Linked DNA regions of Kitasatospora fiedleri. The protein of the gene in region 1 binds, or shares a complex with, the protein of each later gene. Links are inferred from orthologs where the notes say so. Each region holds a gene or a part of one and is shown in the gene's direction. Other genes may lie near its edges.

Region 1 (3,309 bases):
GCTGGCGTTCTGGCTGGTCGCGGTGCTCGTGGCCACCGGCGTCTACCAGTCCTGGCGCGGCCTCGGCTCGTGGAGCGCGCTGGTCGACACCTCGTACGGGCGGCTGCTGCTGGTCAAGGTCGGCTGCGTGGCCGCGATGCTCGGCGTGGCCTGGATCTCCCGCGCCTGGACGGCCCGGCTGCGCACCGCCGACGAGACGCCGTCCGTCGCGGCGGTCGGCGGGGCCGCCGACCCGGACGCGGTGGACGCCGAGCCGGTGGACGCCGAGCCGGTGAGGGCCGCGGTCGGCGGCGGCGACCCGGAGCGGGCCGCCCAGCTCGCCCGGCAGCGGGCGCTGCGGGTGCGCGCCCGGGGCGAGCGGGCCGGCGGGGGCTCCCCGGCCCGGGCCGGACTACGGCGCAGCGTGGTGGTGGAGACCTCGGTGGCCGTGCTGGTCCTGGTGGTCACCACCCTGCTCACCAACTCCCCGCCCGGACGCGTCGCCCAGGCCGCCGCCGACGCGCCCGCGACCGCCCCCTCCGCCGGGGCCCCGGCGGCGCCCGGGCGGACCGCGGAGCTGAAGCTCCCGTACGACACCGGCGGCCGCACGCCCAACGCCAAGGGCACCGCGACCGTCACCGTCGACCCGGTCGGCACCGGCCCGAACGCGGTCACCCTCAAGCTCACCGACTCCACCGGGCAGCCAGCCGAAGTCCCGGAGCTCGAGCTGGCGTTCACCCTCCCCGACCGCGACCTCGGCCCGCTCCCCGTCACCCTGCAGCCGCAGGGCGCCGGCAGCTGGAGCGGCACCGCGCAGCTCCCGCTGGGCGGGGTGTGGGTGGTGTCGGTGACCGTCCGCTCCTCCGACATCGACCAGGTGACGGCCACCCAGCAGCTGAAGGTCGGCCAGTGAGCACCGCCGAGCGGCCGGGCACCGCCGAGCGGCCGCCCGCCGCCGCGCCGGAGCGGGCCGCCGCGCCGGGGGCGGTGCGGGGGCCGTCCCGGCGGGCGGTGCTCGGCGGGGCCGGGGCCGGGCTCGCGGTGGGCGCGGCCGGCGGGGCGTGGGGCGGCCGGGCCTCGGCGCAGGCCCCGGCGGCGGGCGCCGGGGCCGCGCCGGGCGGGGCCCGGGTGCCGTTCCACGGGGCGCGGCAGGGCGGGATCGTCGAACCGGCCCAGGCCCGGGTCGAGTGGGCGGCGTTCGACCTGCTGTCCAGCACCCGCCGGGACGGGCTGGCCGCGCTGCTGCGCGGCTGGTCGGCGGCGGCGGCCCGGATGGCCGCGGGCGAGCCCGCCGCGGAGGGCGAGAACCAGATCGCGCTGGACGCCGGGCCCGGCTCGCTGACCGTCACCTTCGGCTTCGGCGCCACCCTGTTCGACAAGGCCGGGCTGGCCGACCGCCGCCCCGAGGCGCTGACCGCGCTGCCCGCCTTCCCCGGCGACGCGCTGGACCCGGCCCGCTCCGACGGCGACCTGTGGGTGCAGGTCGGTGCCGACGACGCCCTGGTCGCGGTGCACGCGCTGCGGGTGCTGGTGCGGCTGGCCACCGGGCTGGCCGCGCCGCGCTGGCTGATGTCCGGCTTCGCTCGGACGCCCGGCGCGACCCCGCACCCGATGACCGGCCGCAACCTGATGGGCCAGGTCGACGGCACCAACAACCCGCGCCCGCAGGACGAGGGCTTCGCCGCCACCGTGTTCGCCACCGGCCCGGACTGGATGGCCGGCGGCAGCTACGCCGTGCTGCGCCGGATCAGGATGCTGCTGGAGGGCTGGGACACCCTGCCGCTGGAGCGCCAGGAGCGGATCGTCGGCCGCCGCAAGAGCGACGGCGCCCCGCTGTCCGGCGGGCCGGACGCCGTCGAGCGCACCCCCGTCGACCTGGCCGCCACCCACCCGGACGGCACCCTGGCGATCGCCCCCGACGCGCACGTCCGGGTCGCCGCGGCGGCCTCCAACGGCGGGGCGGCGATGCTGCGCCGCGGCTTCTCCTTCCACGACGGCCTGCTGCCGGACGGCTCCCCCGACGCCGGGCTGCTGTTCGCCGCGTACCAGGCCGATCCGGCGCGCGGCTTCGTGCCGGTGCAGCAGCGGCTGGCGCGCGGCGACGGCCTCTCCCGCTACCTGCGGCACGAGGCGTCCGCGCTGTTCGCGGTGCCGCCGGGCGCGCCCGAGGGCGGGTACGTGGGGCAGCCGCTGCTGGAGGGCTGAGCCCGCCGGGGGCGCGGGCCGCCGCCCGGGGCGAGCCGGGCCGGCTGCCCGGAGTGCGGAACGGGGCCGGGCGGGGCGGCGGAAGTGGCTAGGGTGAAGGCGGATCGGCCTTCGGGCCGCGCAACACTCGCTGCTCGTTCGGAGGCGGTCATGTCGGCGACCCGTTACACCTACCTCGGGCCCGCGGGCACGTTCACCGAGGCCGCCCTGCGCACCCTGCCGGAGGCCGGGACTCGGGAGCTGACGCCGATGGCGTCGGTGTCGGCGGCGCTGGACGCGGTGCGGGCGGGCGAGGCCGCGGGCGCGATGGTGGCGATCGAGAACTCGGTGGACGGCGCGGTCACCACCACCAGCGACGAGCTGATCAACGGCAGCCCGCTGATGATCTACCGCGAGGTGCTGCTGCCGATCTCGTTCGCGGTGCTGGTGCGGCCGGGCACGGCGCTGTCGGACGTGAAGACGGTCAGCGGCCACCCGGTGGCCCAGCCGCAGGTGCGGCACTGGCTGGCCGCGCACCTGCCGGACGCGCAGTGGGAGTCGGCGGCGTCCAACGCGGAGGCGGCCCGGCTGGTCCAGGACGGCCGCTACGACGCGGCGGTGGCGGGGGCGTTCGCCGCCGAGCTGTACGGGCTGGAGGTGCTGTCCGACGAGATCCACGACGCGGCGGCGCCGACCACCCGGTTCGTGCTGGCGGGCCGTCCGGGGCGGGTGTCCTCGGCGACCGGCTGGGACAAGACCTCGATGGTGGTGTGGCTGCCGGAGGACCACCCGGGCGCGCTGCTGGAGCTGCTCCAGGAGTTCGCGGTGCGCGGGATCAACCTGATGCGGATCGAGTCCCGGCCGACCGGCGAGGGCATGGGCAACTACTGCTTCCTGATCGACTGCGAGGGGCACCTCAGCGAGCGGCGGGTCAGCGAGGCGCTGATGGGCCTGAAGCGGATCTGCCCGCAGGTGCGTTTCCTCGGCTCCTACCCGCGGGCCGACCAGGGCACCTCCGCGCCGCTGCGGGCCGGCACCTCGGACCTGGATTTCGCGAACGCCGCGGACTGGCTGTCGCGCTGCCTGGACGGGCGCGGGGAGCTCTGAGCGCGCCCCCCGGCGCGGGGGTGCGATTCCGGCCGGACG
Region 2 (3,240 bases), 3.9 Mb from region 1 along the record:
GGAGCCGGAGGCGGGGTCGGACGCGGCGGGGATGCGGACGCGGGCGGTGCGGGACGGGGACTTCTGGGTGCTGAACGGGGTGAAGCGGTGGATCACCAACGCGGGGTGTCGGAGTTCTACACGGTGATGGCGGTGACCGACCCGGACAAGCGCTCCAAGGGGATCTCGGCGTTCGTGGTGGAGAAGGGCGACGCGGGGGTCTCGTTCGGGGCGCCGGAGAAGAAGCTGGGGATCAAGGGCTCGCCGACGCGTGAGGTGTACTTCGACGACGTGCGCATCCCGGCGGAGCGGATGATCGGCGAGCAGGGCACGGGCTTCGCCACCGCGATGCGCACGCTGGACCACACCCGGGTGACGATCGCGGCGCAGGCGCTGGGCATCGCGCAGGGCGCGCTGGACTACGCCAAGGGGTACGTGAAGGAGCGGCGGCAGTTCGGCAAGCCGATCGGGGACTTCCAGGGCGTGCAGTTCATGCTGGCGGACATGGCGATGAAGCTGGAGGCGGCCCGGCAGCTCACCTACGCGGCGGCGGCGAAGTCGCAGCGCTCGGACGGGGATCTGACGTTCTTCGGGGCGGCGGCCAAGTGCTACGCGTCGGACGCGGCGATGGAGATCACGGTGGACGCGGTGCAGTTGCTGGGGGTTACGGGTACACCCGGGACTACCCGGTGGAGCGGATGATGCGGGACGCGAAGATCACCCAGATCTACGAGGGCACCAACCAGGTCCAGCGCATCGTGATGGCCCGCAACCTCCCCGAGTAGACAAGACGGGACAAGACCGGCGCGGCGTGGGGCGGACAACTGCCCCGCGCCGCGCCGCCGTGTGCGCGGCTGCCGCTCCGGGGCAGTGGTTCCGGTCACACGCGGGGCTCCCGGAGCGGGTGGGGTCGGGGTGAACTCCGGCCATTGCCGGGGGAGTTGGCCGGAAATGAGGGGCGGGTGGGGAGCTGCGGGGCGACTCCGTCCGGCCCGGGGTGTCGACCCGGTGTGGCGGGGGACCTAAGGTATGCCTTAGCTTACCTGGCGGTCTCCGGGGGTTCCCGAGCGGCCGCCGCACCGGCCCAACCCTCTCGTTCCTGGAGTGAGCATGCCTGCCCGCCGTACGTCTGCTGCCGCGTTCCTGGTCCTCGCCGTGGCGGGTGCCGCGCTGGTGGGGTGCTCGAAGAAGGACGACGGTGCCCCGACCGCGGCGGACGGCTCCGCCGCCTCCGGCCCGGTGCAGGTGACCGCGACGGACAGCACGTGTGCCCTGTCGAAGACCTCCTTCCCGGCCGGGCACGTCGAGTTGGCGGTGGCGAACAAGGGCAACAAGGTCACCGAGGTGTACGTCTACGCCGACGGCGACAAGATCGTCACCGAGCGGGAGAACATCGGCCCCGGCACCAAGGCGACCATCAACGCCGAGATCAAGGCCGGCACCTACGAGGTCGCCTGCAAGCCGGGCATGACCGGCGACGGCATCCGGCAGAAGATCACCGTCACGGCCGGCGCCTCGGCCTCGGCGAAGACCGACGACCGGCTGACCCGGGCGGTCACCGACTACCGCACCTACGCCCAGGAGCAGGCCGACGCCACCATCCCGGTGGTGGAGCAGTTCGCCGCCGCGATCACCGCGGGCGACGTGGAGAAGGCCAAGTCGCTGTTCGCCGCCTCCCGGGTGGGCTGGGAGCGCACCGAGCCGGTGGCCGAGAGCTTCGGTGACATCGACCCGAAGACCGACACCCGCGAGGACGGCCTGGAGGAGGGCCAGGCGTGGACCGGCTGGCACCGCCTGGAGAAGTCGCTCTGGGAGGACGGGAAGATCGGCGACGAGGAGAAGACCCTCGCCACCCAGCTGGTCACCGACCTGAAGGACTGGCAGACCCGCATCCCCAGCGCCGAGATCACCCCCACCGGCATGGCCAACGGTGCCAAGGAACTGCTGGACGAGGTCTCCAAGAACAAGATCACCGGTGAGGAGGACCGCTACAGCCACACCGACCTCTCCGACTTCGCCGCCAACGTCGAGGGCGCCCGCCAGGCCTACGAACTGCTCAAGCCGGTCGCCTCCGAGAACGACCCGGAGCTGTCCAAGACCCTGGACGGCGAGTTCGAGAAGATCACCGCGCTGCTCGGCAAGTACCGCAACGCCGACGGCACCTACACCACGTACGACAAGGTCACCGAGGACGAGCGCAAGACCTTCTCGGACGCGGTCAACTCGCTCGGCGAGCCGCTGTCCAAGCTGGCCGCCGCCGTGGTGGTCAAGTAGCCGCGACCGTCCGGTCAAGCCCAGGTCAAACGGGGTGCCCGGGGCCGAATGCGAGGTAAGGCCAGCGTAAGCTAAGCCTCCGTCAGGGTGCTGTCGCAGCAGCGGCGGCACCCGCACCCGGTTTCACGTCCGAGAGGGAACACCAGAGATGGACGCCGAGAACGAGCAGCAGGCGCCCCCCGCCGAGAGCGGCGGGCCCGCGCCGCGCGCCGGGCTCAGCCGGCGTGCCGTCATAGGCTGGGCGGGAGCCGGCGTCGCGCTCGGCGCGGCCGCGGTGGGCACGGTGGCCGCCGCGACCATGTCGGACGGGGACGGCGGCCCCGCCCCGCAGGCCCCCGACGTCCCGTTCTACGGCGAGCACCAGGCGGGCATCTCCACCCCGGTCCAGGACCGGCTGCACTTCGCCGCGTTCGACGTGATCACCGACGACCGCGACGCCCTGGTGAAGATGCTCAAGGAGTGGACGAAGGCGGCCGCCTCGCTCACCGGCGGGCGCGAGGTCGGCGGCGGTGCGGTCGGCGTCGTCCCCGAGTCCCCGCCGGACGACACCGGCGAGGCGCTGGGCCTGCCCCCCTCCCGCCTCACCCTGACCATCGGCTTCGGGCCGACGCTGTTCGAGAAGGACGGCCAGGACCGGTTCGGACTCAAGGCCAGGCGCCCGGAGGCGCTGGTCGACCTGCCGAAGTTCAAGGGCGACCGGCTGGAGGCGGCCCGCAGCGGCGGCGACCTGTGCGTCCAGGCCTGCGCCGACGACCCGCAGGTCGCCGTGCACGCGATCCGCAACCTGGCCCGGATCGGCATGGGCGTGGTCAACGTCCGCTGGTCGCAGCTCGGCTTCGGCAAGACCTCCTCCACCACGCCCGACAGCCAGACCCCGCGCAACCTGATGGGCTTCAAGGACGGCACCCACAACATCGCCGGGACCGACGCCGACGCGCTCGCCCAGCACGTATGGGCCGCCCCGGCGACGGCACCGACTGGATGACC

What was found.
Region 2: efeB (region 1) and efeO share a complex: the UniProt entries of both Bacillus subtilis proteins name them as parts of the iron transporter efeUOB/M complex. The link is inferred for Kitasatospora fiedleri from one-to-one orthologs.

Annotation. Positions count from the first base shown.
Region 1 is NZ_OX419519.1:4,075,121-4,078,429, reverse strand. The notes cover bases 37-3,036. They hold efeB (iron uptake transporter deferrochelatase/peroxidase subunit), read left to right. Parts: upstream 37-888; coding sequence 889-2,184; downstream 2,185-3,036. Other genes in these bases: pheA (prephenate dehydratase), read left to right, coding at 2,335-3,036; QMQ26_RS18860 (copper resistance CopC/CopD family protein), read left to right, coding at 37-892. Also shown: more of QMQ26_RS18860, read left to right, coding at 1-36; more of pheA, read left to right, coding at 3,037-3,270. UniProt on the Bacillus subtilis protein: Involved in the recovery of exogenous heme iron. Extracts iron from heme while preserving the protoporphyrin ring intact. Part of the iron transporter system efeUOB/M involved in iron import.
Region 2 is NZ_OX419519.1:169,486-172,725, reverse strand. Bases 241-3,171 are described here. They hold efeO (iron uptake system protein EfeO), read left to right. Parts: upstream 241-1,089; coding sequence 1,090-2,253; downstream 2,254-3,171. Also shown: QMQ26_RS37790 (acyl-CoA dehydrogenase family protein), read left to right, coding at 1-74. UniProt on the Bacillus subtilis protein: Part of the iron transporter system efeUOB/M involved in iron import. Specifically binds Fe(3+), which is produced by EfeB-mediated oxidation of Fe(2+), and delivers it to the cell membrane permease EfeU.